Regions from separate parts of the Janibacter endophyticus genome, predicted to be linked through region 2. Evidence: predicted binding sites of a transcription regulator. Region 2 holds the regulator's gene; each other region holds the start of a gene.
What was found. Region 2 encodes LexA, which represses DNA repair genes until DNA is damaged. Its sites were predicted from a motif close to TCGAACANNTGTTCGA; they were not measured.
Positions count from the first base shown of each region.

Region 1: a site for LexA is predicted at 2,715-2,730, ahead of ruvC (crossover junction endodeoxyribonuclease RuvC). Genes of this name have one in related genera too.
Region 3: a site for LexA is predicted at 2,642-2,657, ahead of JNO54_RS01925 (replicative DNA helicase). Genes of this name have one in related genera too.

Region 1 is NZ_JAFEJG010000004.1:1,923,588-1,928,452, reverse strand. Features, by position in the region: gene yajC (preprotein translocase subunit YajC) at 1-238, opposite strand, end outside; gene ruvB (Holliday junction branch migration DNA helicase RuvB) at 406-1,518, opposite strand; gene ruvA (Holliday junction branch migration protein RuvA) at 1,515-2,114, opposite strand; gene ruvC (crossover junction endodeoxyribonuclease RuvC) at 2,111-2,674, opposite strand; gene JNO54_RS09255 (YebC/PmpR family DNA-binding transcriptional regulator) at 2,810-3,589, opposite strand; gene JNO54_RS09250 (hypothetical protein) at 3,659-4,006, opposite strand; gene fdhD (formate dehydrogenase accessory sulfurtransferase FdhD) at 4,075-4,865, shown strand, end outside.
Region 2 is NZ_JAFEJG010000004.1:1,610,228-1,615,092, reverse strand. Features, by position in the region: gene JNO54_RS07825 (vitamin B12-dependent ribonucleotide reductase) at 1-1,014, opposite strand, end outside; gene nrdR (transcriptional regulator NrdR) at 1,147-1,641, opposite strand; gene JNO54_RS07815 (LysM peptidoglycan-binding domain-containing protein) at 2,030-2,425, opposite strand; gene lexA (transcriptional repressor LexA) at 2,661-3,404, shown strand; gene JNO54_RS07805 (NAD-dependent protein deacetylase) at 3,417-4,358, opposite strand; gene JNO54_RS07800 (hypothetical protein) at 4,476-4,865, shown strand, end outside.
Region 3 is NZ_JAFEJG010000004.1:388,708-393,572, reverse strand. Features, by position in the region: gene JNO54_RS01940 (SDR family oxidoreductase) at 1-403, opposite strand, end outside; gene JNO54_RS01935 (alkaline phosphatase PhoX) at 557-1,987, shown strand; gene JNO54_RS01930 (DUF2277 domain-containing protein) at 2,029-2,304, shown strand; gene JNO54_RS01925 (replicative DNA helicase) at 2,662-4,865, shown strand, end outside.

The DNA.
Region 1 (4,865 bases), 310 kb from region 2:
GCTTGTCGACCCGGATGGTCGTGCCCCGGGCGATCTCGAGCTCGGCCGTGGTGTCACCGACCGAGGTGAGGCGACCGTAGATCCCGGAGGTGGTCACGACCTCCTCGCCGACGACGAGCGAGCTCTGGAAGTCGTCCATCGCCCGCTGCCGGCGCCGGGCCGACATCGCCATGTAGACGATGAAGAGGAGCGGGAGGAGCAGGATCAGCAGGGTCCCGAGGGAGGAGCCGTCGTTCATCGTGGGTCAGCGAGCCTTCGTCGTTGGGCAGTGCGGGCTGCGGCGCCTGTCACGAGACGGCAGCGAGGCCCGGTCGCCCGGGCCAGGTCGCAGTCTAGGACAGCATCCTGGACATCGCCCGACCGCGCATCTGTCCGCGCGCCTCGGCGCCTGCACCGGGTCGCTGCTCAGCCGCCGAAACGTCCGGTCTCCTCGATCGGGAGCGCGTCCTGGTCGCCGGCGGGGGCGTCGAGACCGAGGTGCCGCCAGGCCAGGGCGGTCGCGACCCGCCCGCGCGGGGTCCGGGCGAGGTAGCCGGTACGGACGAGGTAGGGCTCGGCGACCGTCTCGACGGTGTCGGTCTCCTCCCCGAGGGCCACCGCGAGGGTCGACAGCCCGGTCGGGCCGCCGCCGAAGCGGTGGCAGAGCACCTCGAGGACGCCGCGGTCGAGCCGGTCCAGGCCGGCCTCGTCGACGTCGAAGAGGGTCAGGGCTGCCCGGGCCGCTCGCTCGTCGACAGCACCGTCGCCGTGCACCTGCGCCCAGTCCCGGACGCGGCGCAGCAGCCGGTTGGCGATGCGCGGCGTGCCGCGGGAGCGTCGGGCGATCTCGCCGATGCCGGCCGCGTCGGCCGGCACCTGGAGGAGGCCGGCGGAGCGGTGCAGGATCGTCTCGAGATCGGCGGTCTCGTAGTAGTCGAGGTGACCGGTGAAGCCGAAGCGGTCGCGCAGCGGCGCGGGGAGCAGCCCGGCGCGGGTCGTGGCCCCGACGACCGTGAAGGGCGGCAGCTCGAGCGGGATCGCCGTGGCCCCGGGGCCCTTGCCGACGACGACGTCGACCCGGTAGTCCTCCATCGCGAGGTAGAGCATCTCCTCCGCCGAGCGCGACATCCGGTGGATCTCGTCGAGGAAGAGCACCTCCCCCTCCACGAGCGAGGAGAGGATCGCCGCGAGGTCGCCGGCGTGCTGGATGGCCGGGCCGGAGGTCACCCGGACCGGCTGGCCGAGCTCCGCACCGACGATGAGGGCCAGGGTCGTCTTGCCGAGCCCGGGCGGGCCGGAGAGCAGGACGTGGTCTGGCGGGGCCGCACGCCGACGGGCTGCCTCGAGGACGAGGCCGAGCTGGTCGCGCACCTTGGTCTGGCCGGGGAAGTCGGCGAGCCGCTTGGGGCGCAGCGCCGCCTCGACGGCCGTGTCGTCCTCCGCCGCCGCGTCGACGATCCGGGCGGTCGCCTCGTACGAGCCGTCGCCGTACGGCTCGTCCGGCTCGCGGATCTCGGAGCTGAAGCCCTCGCCGCTCATCCGGCGAGCTCCCGCAGTGCGGCGCGCAGTGCCTCGGAGACGTCGGGCTGGTCACCGAGCCCCTGTGCCGCACGGTCGACCGCGGACTCCGCCTGCGAGCCCGAGTAGCCGAGCCCGACGAGCGCCTCGACGACCTGGGCCCGCCAGGGCAGCCCGGTCGGTGCGGCGGCCGGCGCGGCGCCGCCGGCCCCGGGGACGACGCCGATCTTGTCGCGCAGCTCGAGCACGAGCCGCTCCGCGCCCTTCTTGCCGATGCCCGGCACCTTGGTGAGGGTGCGCACGTCCTCGTCGGCGATGGCCGCCGCGAGCTGCTCGGGGGTCAGGACGGAGACGATGGCCAGCGCGACGCGCGGGCCGACGCCGGAGACGGTCTGGAGCAGCTCGAAGGTGTCGCGGTGCCCCTCCTCGGCGAAGCCGTAGAGGGTCATCGAGTCCTCACGCACGACGAGCGTCGTCGCGAGAGAGAGGGCGCTGCCCGTCCGGGCGGCCGCGGCGACGGCCGGCGGGGTGTGGACGAGCATGCCCACTCCCCCGACCTCGACGACGACCCGGTCGAGGCCGACGTGGCGGGCGGTACCGGTGACGGACGCGATCATGCTCGGCCTCCCAGGGCAGCGAGTCGGGCACGCTCGGAGGCCGCGGCCTCGGCGAGGCGGGTGGTGCCGCTGCCCCGCCAGACGTGGCAGAGGGCGACGGCGAGTGCGTCGGCGGCGTCCGCGGGGCGCGGTGCCTCGCTCAGCCCCAGGACGCGGGTGATCATGCTCGTGACCTGGGCCTTGTCCGCCCGGCCGGAGCCGGTGACCGCGGCCTTGACCTCGGTCGGGGTGTGCTCGTGGACGACGAGACCTCGCCGGGCACCGGCGAGGTGGACGAGACCGCTGGCCATGACCGTCGTCATGACGGTCGGGACGTGCTCGGCCATGTAGACCCGCTCGATCGCGATGACGTCGGGCTCGAAGCGCTCGAGCCAGGAGTCGAGCTCGCCCGCGAGATAGGCGAGCCGGTCACCGGTCACCCGGTCGCTCGTCGTCCGCACCACGCCCACGGCGACCATGCGCGGCTTCGCCGCGGACGGCGAGAGGTCGCCTCGGGGACCCCGGTCGATGACCGAGAGGCCGCACCGGGTCAGACCCGGGTCCACCCCGAGGACTCGCACGTCGTCTCCCTTCGCCCGTGGCGGGAGCCCACGGGAGCGTCCGAACACCTGTTCGGACCCCAAACTACGCAGCCGCCCCCGTCGTGCCGGTGAGCGACACGCGCGGGGGCGGTGCCGAGGTCTGCCCCGGACCGGTCAGTCCTCGGCCTCGAGCTCGGCGAGGACCTCGTCGGAGATGTCACCGTTGGCGTAGACGTCCTGGACGTCGTCGCTGTCCTCGAGCGCCTCGACGACCCGGATCATCTTGCGGGCACCGTCGGCGTCGAGCGGCACCTGGAGGTTCGGCACCCACGAGGCCTCGGCGGAGTCGTAGTCGATCCCGGCCTCCTGCAGCGCCGTGCGGACCGCGACGAAGTCGGTGGCCTCCGAGACGATCTGCCAGGCCTCGCCGTGGTCGTTGACCTCCTCGGCGCCCGCCTCGAGGACGACCTCGAGGAGGGAGTCCTCGTCGAGCGCGCTGCCGGCGCCGGTCTCCTGCTCCTTGGGCACGATGACGACGCCCTTGCGGTCGAAGACGTAGGCGACCGAGCCGGGGTCGGCGAGCTGCCCACCGTTGCGGGTCAGGGCGGTGCGGACCTCCGTGGCGGCGCGGTTGCGGTTGTCGGTGAGGCACTCGATGAAGAGGGCCACCCCGCCCGGGGCGTAGCCCTCGTAGACGATCGTCTCCCAGTCGGCGCCCCCGGCGGTGGCGCCGGAGCCGCGCTTGACGGCGTTGTCGATGTTCGTGTTCGGGACCGAGGACTTCTTCGCCTTCTGGATGGCGTCGTAGAGCGTCGGGTTGCCGGACGGGTCACCCCCGCCGGTGCGCGCCGCGACCTCGATGTTCTTGATGAGCTTGGCGAAGAGCTTGCCGCGCTTGGCGTCGATCGCCGCCTTCTTGTGCTTGGTCGTCGCCCACTTGGAGTGGCCAGCCACTGGTGTCTCCCTCTGGTCCTGCGTCTCGGTCCGGCGGCCAACTGTAGTCGCCACGAACCGGACGGCGGGTCAGGCGCCCGGCGGGGGTGGCGGCTGGCTGCCGGGGCGCTCGTCGGGGTCACGGGGCTGCTCGCCGTACGGGCCGGGTGCCTGGCGGTACGGCCCCTGCGGGGTGTGCCCACCCTGCTGGTAGCTCCCCGGTGTGCCCCGCCGCCGCAGCGCGAACCAGATCGCGACCGCGGCCAGGGCGAGCGGGAGGAGGCAGCACAGGATGGGCAGGAGCGTGAAGCCCCCCCAGCGCCGGCGACGCCGCGCCTCGACGAGGTCGGCGACCGCGCCGAGGTCGACCTGGCTGAGGTCGGGCAGGGCGGCCGGGACGGCGACGAGGTGCGGGACGAGGTCGACGAGCATCTGCATGGCCCCAGCGTGCACCATCCGGGGGTCCCGATCACTGGGGGGGAGCTCCCCTTCGTCATACTGGCGCGATGGGACGACGCACCGACAGACGGCTCGTCACCCGCTACCGCGGTGACGAGGTCGACCGCCGGGTCGACACGCTCGCCGTCGAGGAGCCGCTGGAGATCCGGGTGGACGGCGAGCCCTTCACCCTGACGATGCGCACCCCGGGCGACGACGTCGAGCTGGCCCACGGGCTGCTCCGGGCCGAGGGGGTCATCACGACCCGCGAGGACGTCCGGACCGCCCGCTTCTGCACCGACACCGGGACGCTCAACGTGCTCGAGCTGGCGCTCACCGTCCCGGGCGGGGTGCCGCTGAGCAGCCAGCGCAGCCTCGCCGCCTTCGGCGGCTGCGGGCTCTGCGGGTCGACGACCGTCGACGCGGTGACCCAGCGGCTCGGCGGGCAGCCGGTGAGCGGCGAAGGGGTGAGCGTCGCCCCCTCGGCGATCGCGACGGCCCTCGACGGGCTCAAGGCCTCGCAGAAGATCTTCGCCCGCACCGGCGGCACGCACGGCGCTGCCGCCGCGACCGTGGACGGGGAGGTCCTCTACGCCCGTGAGGACGTCGGCCGGCACAACGCCGTCGACAAGGTGCTCGGGGCGGTCCTGCTCGAGGACGCGCCGCCTCCCCCGCTGCTCGTCGTCAGCTCACGGGCCAGCTTCGAGATCGTCGCGAAGGCCGCGGTGTCGCGGGTGCCGGTGCTGGCCTGCGTCTCGGCCCCGTCGAGCCTGGCCGTCGAGGCCGCGGAGCAGCTGGGTGTCACGCTCGTGGCCTTCGCGCGCGGAGACCGGCTCACGGTCTGCACGCACGGCAGCCG
Region 2 (4,865 bases):
GATGCCCGGGTCGGCGCACTCCCACGCGGCCTTGGCGATCTTGCCCATGAGCTCGCGGGCGTCGACCGTGGAGACGACGGAGCCGTCCATGCGCGAGGTGAGACCGAACTCGGCGCCCTCCTCGACGGCACGCATGAACTCGTCGGTGACGCGCACCGAGTTGTTCGCGTTCTGGTACTGCACCGAGACGATGTCGGCGCCACCGAGGTCCATGTCGAAGCCGGCGTCGCGCAGGGCGCGGATCTTGTGCTCCTCGCGCGCCTTGGTCTCGACGAACTCCTCGATGTCGGGGTGGTCGACGTCGAGGACGACCATCTTCGCCGCGCGGCGGGTCGCGCCACCGGACTTGATGGTGCCCGCGGAGGCGTCGGCGCCACGCATGAAGGAGACCGGGCCGGAGGCGGTACCGCCGGAGGAGAGCAGCTCCTTGGAGGAGCGGATGCGCGAGAGGTTCAGGCCGGCGCCGGAGCCGCCCTTGAAGATGAAGCCCTCCTCCTTGTACCAGTTGAGGATCGAGTCCATCGAGTCGTCGACCGAGAGGATGAAGCAGGCGCTGACCTGCTGCGGGCTCTTGGTGCCGACGTTGAACCACACCGGGGAGTTGAAGGAGAAGACCTGGTGGAGCAGGGCGTAGGTCAGCTCGTGCTCGAAGACCTCGGCGTCGCCGTCGGTCGCGAAGTAGCCGTGCTCCTTGCCCGCCTTGACGTAGGTGAGGACGACGCGGTCGATGAGCTGCTTGAGGCCCTGCTCGCGCTCGGGCGTGCCCACGGCGCCACGGAAGTACTTCGTCGTGACGATCGTGCTCGCGTTGACCGACCAGAAGTCGGGGAACTCGACGCCGCGCTGCTCGAAGATCGTCTCGCCGGTCTTCCAGTTCTGCTGGACGACGTCGCGCTTCTCCCAGGTCACCTCGTCGTACGGGTGGACACCCTCGGTGGTGTAGATGCGGTCGACGGTGATGCCGCGGTTCTTCGCGGATCGACGTGCGCTGGTCTTGCCGGCGGTCTCGGTCATGAGTCCCTCTCTCAGGTCGTGCTCGGTCGTCTGTGGTGCTCGTGGCTCGTGCTGCGGTGGTGCTGTGGTGCGGGTTCGTCCCAACGTCTCACCGGGTACCGACAGCCCGCTCGCGTGTCGGTACCCGGGGGCCTAGGGGGTGAGCGCCGGGGTGCCGGCGCTGTCGGTGCTTTCGCGGGCGTCCCGCTCGGTGCGCAGGACGCCGATCGCGGCCTCGAAGTCCTCGAGGGACTCGAAGCCCTGGTAGACGCTCGCGAACCGGAGGTAGGCGACCTCGTCGAGCTCACGGAGCGGCCCGAGGATGGCCATCCCGATCTCGTGGGCGTCGATCTCGGCGCTGCCCTGGGCCCGGACGGACTCCTCGACGCGCTGCGCGAGCAGCGCGAGGTCGTCCTCGGTGACCGGGCGGCCCTGGCAGGCCTTGCGGACCCCGACGAGGACCTTCGCCCGGCTGAAGGGCTCCGATGCGCCCGAGCGCTTCGCGACCGAGAGGCTGGCGCTCTCGAGCGTGGTGAAGCGGCGGTTGCACTCGGGGCACTGGCGGCGACGACGGATCGAGGACCCGTCGTCGGCGGTGCGCGAGTCGATGACGCGGGAGTCGGTGTGCCGGCAGAAGGGGCAGTGCATGGCCGGTCTCCTCTCGGTCCTCGGACAGCTCGTGCGGGCAGGACGCACCGCTCTCACCCCGGGTCTCCTGTGGACGGAGCTGGGGATCGGGGCGTGTCTGTTGTGGACATCCGTGGCTCTGCGGTGGAAAACCGTCTCCGCCCTGTGTACTACATGTGGGCGAATGACAACCGTGTAACCACTAGATGTAGTGCTATTTGAACACGGGCACCACAAGGCACGCAAGACCCCGGCGTGTCGATCTTCGACGCGGCGCGCAGATCCCCTCTACGCGGCGGCAGAGCGGGGGGAAGCGCCCGGGGACGCGACAGCGGCCGCACCCAGATGGGTACGGCCGCCGCCCGCTTCCCCGGGTCGGGTCGAGGGACCCGGGAGGTCTGGTGCCGCCTCAGCGCGCCGGGATGACGATCTGCTGGCCGGCGTGGACGAAGGGGGTGCTCAGCCCGTTCGCCGAGCGCAGCTGCGCGACGGCGGCCGAGGTCGGGACCTCGGCCATGTGCCGCACGGCGATCTCGCCAAGGGTCTCCCCCGAGCTCACGGTGACGGTGGTCGCCGCCGGCGAGCCGGCCCCGGCGTTGGCCACACCCACACCGGTGGTGACGAGGGCAGCGGCCGCCAGCGCGGTCAGCGCGAGGCGACCGCGGCGGGTGATCTGCAGGCGCGTCGGCACCGCAGCACCGGTCGGGACGGACACGAGGTGACGCGTCGGCAGCGTACCCGCGCGACGGGGTGCGCGGGCACCGGCAGCGTGACGGGTGATGGTGGTCGCAGCAGCTGCGCTCATGGCTTCCTCCTGGTCGTCGATCGAACCGGTGTTCGATAGAACGTCTGTACGATGTCTAGCACACGCGTTCGATCAAGTTCAAGACACGCTCGAACATGTGTTTGATTTGTCTGAGGTCGACGGCGTACCGTCGGCCTCACGCAGAAGCGAACCAGTGACCACCGACAACGTTGATCCGCACCGTTGTCTCCGGGGTTGCCGGCCGCTCCAGACGGACGAGACGGCGAGGGTCGACATGAGTGACGACAACATCCGCACACTCCCCCTTCGGGACAACGGCGACGGGCTGACCGCCCGCCAGACCAAGGTCCTCGAGGTGATCCGCAGCGCCGTCGCGACCCGCGGCTACCCGCCGAGCCTGCGCGAGATCGGCGACGCCGTCGGCCTCACGAGCCCGAGCTCGGTCGCCCACCAGCTCACCGCGCTCGAGCGCAAGGGCTACCTGCGCCGCGACCCCAACCGTCCCCGGGCCATCGAGGTCGTCTCCCCCGACCCGTCCGCCACCGCCGACGGTGGCGCGGCGACGACTCACGACCTCCACGGCTACCGCGGCGGCGCCTCCCCCGACGACGTCGACGTCACCGGCAGCGGCGACGAGCGCCCGGCCGCCACCTATGTGCCCGTCCTGGGCCAGATCGCCGCCGGAGTGCCGATCGTCGCCGAGGAGAGCGTCGAGGAGGTCTTCCCGCTGCCCCGGCAGATCGTCGGCGAAGGCGCCCTCTTCCTCCTCAAGGTCGTCGGCGACTCGATGATCGACGCCGCCATCTGCGACGGCGACTGGGTCGTCGTCCGCCAGCAGCCCACCGCCGACAACGGCGACATCGTCGCCGCCATGCTCGACGACGAGGCGACGGTCAAGACCTTCAAGCGCCGCGACGGCAAGGTCTGGCTCATGCCGCACAACCCCGCCTTCGACCCCATCGACGGCGACCACGCGACGATCCTTGGCAAGGTCACCGCGGTCCTGCGCCGGGTCTGACACCCGCGCGGCTCAGAGCCGGTCGAGGAGACCCCGCAGTGCCGGCTCGAGCTCTCCGTCGAGCCGGTGGGTCGCCAGCTCGTCGCCGCGCGTCGCCCCCCGCGTGATGATCACGACGGGCACGCCGTTGCGCGCGGCCCGGCGCACGAAGCGCAGCCCGGACATCACCTGCAGGCTCGAGCCGAGGACGAGCAGGCTCGGCGCGGCGTCGGTCAGCGCGAAGCAGCGCTCGACGAGGGGCTTGGCCACCGCTCCCCCGAAGAAGACGACGTCCGGCTTGAGCGTGTCCTCGCCGCAGCCCAGGCAGCGCGGCGCGACGAAGCGGTCGACGTCGACCTGGTCGAGCCGCACGTCACCGTCGGGGCGGATCTCATCGCTGTCCGCGTCGAAGCCCGGGTTCTCCGAGCTCATCCTCTCGTCGAGATCGACCCGCCGCTCCCGCGCCCCGCAGGTGAGGCAGACGACCTCGGCGAGCGTGCCGTGCAGGTCGATGACGTCGGTCGTCCCCGCGGCCTGGTGGAGCATGTCGACGTTCTGCGTGATGACCCCGCCGACCGCCCCACGCTGCTGCAGCTCGGTGACGAGGTGGTGCGCGGCGTTGGGCCGGGCAGCGCTGAAGCGCCGCCACCCGACGAAGCTGCGCGCCCAGTAGCGCTGCCGCGCCTGACTGCTCGCGACGAACTCCGACAGATGCATCGGCGTGACCCTGCGGGTGCCGTCCGGGCCGCGGTAGTCCGGGATCCCCGACGCCGTGCTCATCCCGGCACCGGTCAGCACGAGCGCCGGCCGCTCGCGGAGGATCTCGGCGATCGAGGCCGCCTCGGCCATCCGTCCGGTCGTCGTCGGGGAGGTCACCGGGCCAGTATCGACGACCGGCGAAGGGGGAACCCCGGCGGACCCCTTCGCGCGAGGTCCGCTCGCGACCCCCTTGACGATGCCGTTTCCCCAGGTCAACGCCCTAAAGGGTGAGTTCCTCTCGTCCCGATCGGGCCTGATCCTGACTAGCGTCGACATCACGGACCGGCACCGTCGGCCCGACTTGTCGAGACAACACAGCAAAGGGGACTGCCCATGTCTGCAGGACCGTACGACCAGACCAGCCCGGCGACGACGCCCGGGACGCAGGAGGCGGCGACCACGGACGTCGCCAAGGAGGAGGCCGCCTCCGTCGCCCAGGACGCGAAGGAGGGGACCCGCCAGGTCGCCGAGACCGCCAAGAACGAGGCGCAGCACGTCGCGGGCGAGACCCAGCAGCAGATCAAGGAGCTCTACCGCCAGCTGAGGTCGGAGATCACCAGCCAGAGCTCGGACCAGCAGAAGCGGGCCTCGGGCGGTCTGCGCACACTGGCCGAGGACCTCGACGGAATGGCTCAGCACTCCGACTCCGGCATCGGCGGCGATCTGGCCCAGCAGCTCTCCGGACGGACCCGAGAGATCGCCGACTGGCTCGAGAACCGGGAG
Region 3 (4,865 bases), 1.2 Mb from region 2:
TGGCGTCGGCGTAGGGGTAGAACGAATCCCCTTCCGGCACACCGTGATCCGGCCCCGCGCCGGCGTAGCTGACCATGACGTAGCGGCGGACGCCGGCGGCTGCGGCAGCGTCCATGGAGCGGATCGCCGCGTCCCGGTCGACGGCGTAGGTCCGGGCCGGGTTGCCCCCGCCCGCGCCCGCGGACCACAGGACGGCGTCGTGCCCACGGAGCAGGTCGGCGATCTCCTCGGTGGTGAGCCGCTCGACGTCGGCGACGACCGGGGTCGCACCCGTCGCGCTCACCTCGTCGGCGTGGTCGGGGTTGCGGATCACGGCGGAGACCTCGTGGCCGTCGGCGAGGAGGAGCGGGCTGGCGAGCAGGGCGACCTTGCCGTGGCCGCCGATGATGGCGATGCGAGTCATCACCCCACCGTGCCACGGATGGTCCGTCCGGGGCGAAGGGGGGAGGGCCGGGGAGACTTCACCGGGCGTTCGCGGCGTGGACCCGTGGGGGTCGTCTGCCGGGGACCTGGGGCTGCTGGGGTGACGGAACCCGCACCCCACGCAGGAGACCACATGACCACGTCCAACCCCATCGACCGCCGCACCGTCCTCGGCGCCTCCGCCGGGACCCTCGGCCTCATGGTCGCCGGCAGCGCGGCCCCCTTCGCCTCCCACGCCTCGGCCGCGCAGACCACGCGGCTGGCCGCCGGCTACGGCCCGCTCGTGCGCGCCGGCGAGCTGCTCGCGCTGCCCAAGGGCTTCTCGTACACGGTGCTGGCGGAGTCGGGCACGACGACCGTCGGCGGGTACCGGGTGGCCGGCGACCAGGACGCGATGGGCGCCTTCCCGGGTGCTGACGGCGGTTCGGTCGTCGTGTGCAACCACGAGGTCGGCGGCGACGCCGAGGAGCGCGTCCCGCACGTCGAGGGCCTCGTCTACGACGCGGGGGCGAAGGGGGGCACGTCCACCCTCGTCGTGTCGAAGGACAACGAGGTGCTCGAGCACTACACCTCGGTGGCTGGCACGGTCGACAACTGTGCCGGTGGCATCACGCCGTGGGGCACGTGGCTGACCTGCGAGGAGACCGACGAGCGGGCCGGGACCCACGAGGACGACGGTGTCACCTACACCTTCGAGAAGGACCACGGCTACGTCTTCGAGGTCGACCCGACGAGCCAGGCCGCGAACGTCGGCAAGGCCAACATCCCGCTGAAGTTCCTCGGCCGCTTCGAGCACGAGGCCGCCGTCGTCGACCCGGCCACCGGGCAGATCTACCTCACCGAGGACGCGGACGAGCCCAACGGGCTCTTCTTCCGGTGGACCCCGCCCGCCGGGTACCGCCAGGGCAAGGGAGCTCTCCACGCCCTCGCCGCCGACGGTGCCGTCGAGGTCGGGACGCTCGAGGCGATGGTGGCCTTCGAGCGCAACGGCCGCCAGGTCACCGATCTCTCGCGGGCGACCCGCACGAGCACGACCTACACCGTCCGGTGGGTCGACGTCCCCGACCGTGACGCACGCGACCTGCCGATCCGCGAGCAGCTCGCCGACGACCAGGTGACGCGCGCCCGCAAGCTCGAGGGCCAGTGGTGGGGTGACGGCGGCGTGTACTTCGTCTCGAGCTACGCGCGCACGGACGACGGATCGCTGCACGAGCACGACGGGCAGGTATGGTTCTTCGACCCGAAGAAGCAGACGATCACGCTGACGACGATCTTCGTCGTCAACGAGGACGGCGCCGGCGTCGACGGGCCGGACAACATCACCGTCTCGCCCCACGGCGGCATCATCCTCGCCGAGGACGGCGACGGAGCCTCGCAGCTCATCGGCGTCACCGACCAGGGCAAGGCCTACCGGCTCGCGCTCAACCTCGAGGACGACAGCGAGTGGGCCGGGCCGACGTTCAACGCCGCGGGCACGACGCTCTTCGCGAACATCCAGGGCGAGCCTGGGCGGACCTTCGCCATCACCGGGCCATGGGGGCGCCCGTCCAACGCGCGCGACTGAGCGGTGGTCCGGGGGCGGCTCGGAGGAGGAGACTGGGCGGCATGTGCCGCAACATCCGCCAGCTCCACAACTTCGAGCCGCCCGCCACGACCGACGAGGTGCGCGCCGGTGCGCTCCAGTACGTGCGCAAGGTGAGCGGGTCGACGAAACCGTCGCAGGCCAACGAAGAGGCCTTCGCAGAGGCCGTCGAGGCGGTCGCGCAGGCCACCCAGCACCTCCTGGACCACCTCACGACGAGCGCCCCGCCGAAGGACCGCGAGGTCGAGGCGGCGAAGGCGCGCGAGCGCGCTCAGAAGCGCTACGGGGCCGCCGGCTGAACCCCCTTCGTCCCACCGGTCCCCGGGACCGTCCGTGACAGGTGTGGACAGGTGTGGACAGCCCGACACGCCCGAAACTTTCCTCCATGCACAGCGTGTGCGTGAGATTTCGCTAGGGGAATGGGGGGACAGCGGATCGCCCAGCGACGGCCGAAAGTCAGATCCACAGGCTTGTCCACGACCTGTGCACAAGCCCATGGCGTGTCCTCCACAGTCTGTCCACAGACCGTCCACAGGGACGTTTCGGCGTTGTCGGTGCCCGGTGCGACAGTGACCTGATCGCATTTCGCGGGGGACGGTGGAGGACAGCGCGTGAGCAGTGACATCCAGGGAGACATCGAGTCGATGTTCGCCTCGATGCCGGCCGACCCGAGTGCCGAGCGCGGGGGCGGGCACAGCTCCGGCGGCTTCCTCGACAGGCTGCCGCCCCAGGACCTCGGCGCCGAGCAGTCCGTCCTCGGCGGCATGCTCCTGTCGAAGGACGCCATCGCCGACGTCGGCGAGGAGGTCCGTGGGCACGACTTCTACAAGCCGGCGCACGAGCTGATCTTCGACGCGATCATCGATCTCTACAGCCGCGGCGAGCCGGCCGACGCGATCACCGTCGCCGACGAGCTGAGCAAGCGCGGCGATCTCCAGCGCGCCGGCGGCCAGGCCTACCTCCACGACCTCATCCAGTCGGTGCCGACCGCGGCCAACGCCGGCTTCTACGCGCAGATCGTCGCCGAGCGCGCGGTGCTGCGCCGCCTCGTCGACGCGGGCACCCGCATCGTGCAGATGGGCTACGCCCAGGGCGGCGGTGACGTCGAGGAGATCGTCAACGCCGCGCAGGCCGAGGTCTACGGCGTCGCGGAGAAGCGTGGCGGCGAGGACTACGTCCCGCTGTGGAACACGCTCAACGAGACGATGGCCGAGATTGAGGTCGCGGCCGGCCGGACCGACGAGCTCATCGGCGTCCCGACGGGATTCACCGAGCTCGACGAGCTGACCCACGGCCTGCACCCCGGGCAGATGATCGTGCTCGCGGCGAGGCCAGCGGTCGGCAAGTCCACCCTGGGCATGGACATCGCCCGGGCAGCCGCGATCCATCACAAGATGGCGACCGCCGTCTTCTCGCTCGAGATGAGCCGCACCGAGATCACGATGCGCATCCTCTCGGCGGAGGCCTCGATCCAGCTCCAGTCGCTGCGCCGCGGGCGCATGCGCGACGAGGAGTGGAAGAAGCTCAGCCGGGTCATGGGCAAGATCAGCGACAGCCCGCTCTACATCGACGACTCGCCGAACCTCGCGCTCATGGAGATCCGGGCCAAGGCCCGCCGGATGAAGCAGCAGCACAACCTGCGCCTCATCGTCATCGACTACCTCCAGCTCATGAGCAGCGGAAAGAAGGTCGAGAGCCGTCAGCAGGAGGTCGCCGAGTTCTCCCGGGCGCTCAAGCTCCTCGCGAAGGAGCTCGAGGTGCCGGTCATCGCGATCAGCCAGCTCAACCGTGGTCCCGAGCAGCGCACCGACAAGCGCCCGGCGATGAGCGACCTTCGCGAGTCGGGATGCCTCACCGGTGACACCCGGATCCTTCGGGCCGACAACGGCGCCGAGACGACCATCGGCGACCTCGCCGCGAGCGGCGAGCGCGACATCTCCGTGTGGGGGCTCGACGACTCGCTGCGCTACGTCCGACGGACGATGATCCGTGCCTACCCGACCGGGATCCGTCCGGTCTTCCGTCTCACCCTCGCGTCGGGCAAGACGGTCCGCGCGACCGAGAACCACCCCTTCCTCCGCTACGAAGGGTGGACCCAGCTCGGTGACCTTCGGACCGGCGACCGGATCGCGGTCCCCCGTCACGTGCCCGCTCCGCGGGCGCTCACCGAGTGGAGCGACGACGAGGTCACCGTCCTTGCCCACCTCCTGGGCGACGGCTCCTTCGTGCGCCGCCAGCCGATCCGCTATGCGAGCATCGACGAGGCCAACCTGCAGGCTGTCGCGGAGGCTGCAGGCCGCGCGTTCGGCATCACGGCCGTGCGCGACGAGTACGCCGCCGCTCGGGTCACGACCCTGCGCCTGCCCGCTCCCTTCAAGCTGGCCCGTGGTCGCCGCAACCCCATCGCTGCGTGGCTCGATGCGCTCGGCCTCTTCGGTCTGCGCTCGCACGAGAAGTTCGTGCCCGACGAGGTGGCCTCGCTGCCCAAGGCACAGATCGCACACTTCATCCGGCACATCTGGGCGACGGACGGCTCGGTCACCGTCAACAAGAACGCTCGCAGCGGGCGGATCTACTACGCCTCGACCTCCCGCCGCCTCGTTGACGACCTCAGCCGACTGCTGCTGCGCTTCGGCATCCAGACCCGCACCCGGGTGACGCGCAAGAGCGGCTACCGCGACGGGTACACGATCGACATCTCCGGGGTCGACAGCCAGCGGCGCTTCCTCCAGGAGATCGGAGTCCACGGTGCGCGGGGTGAGCAGGCGGCCCGTCTGCTCGACGCGGTCCGTGAGGTCAAGGCGAACACCAACGTCGACACCGTCCCCCAGCAGGTCTGGGACGACGTCCGTGAGGTCGT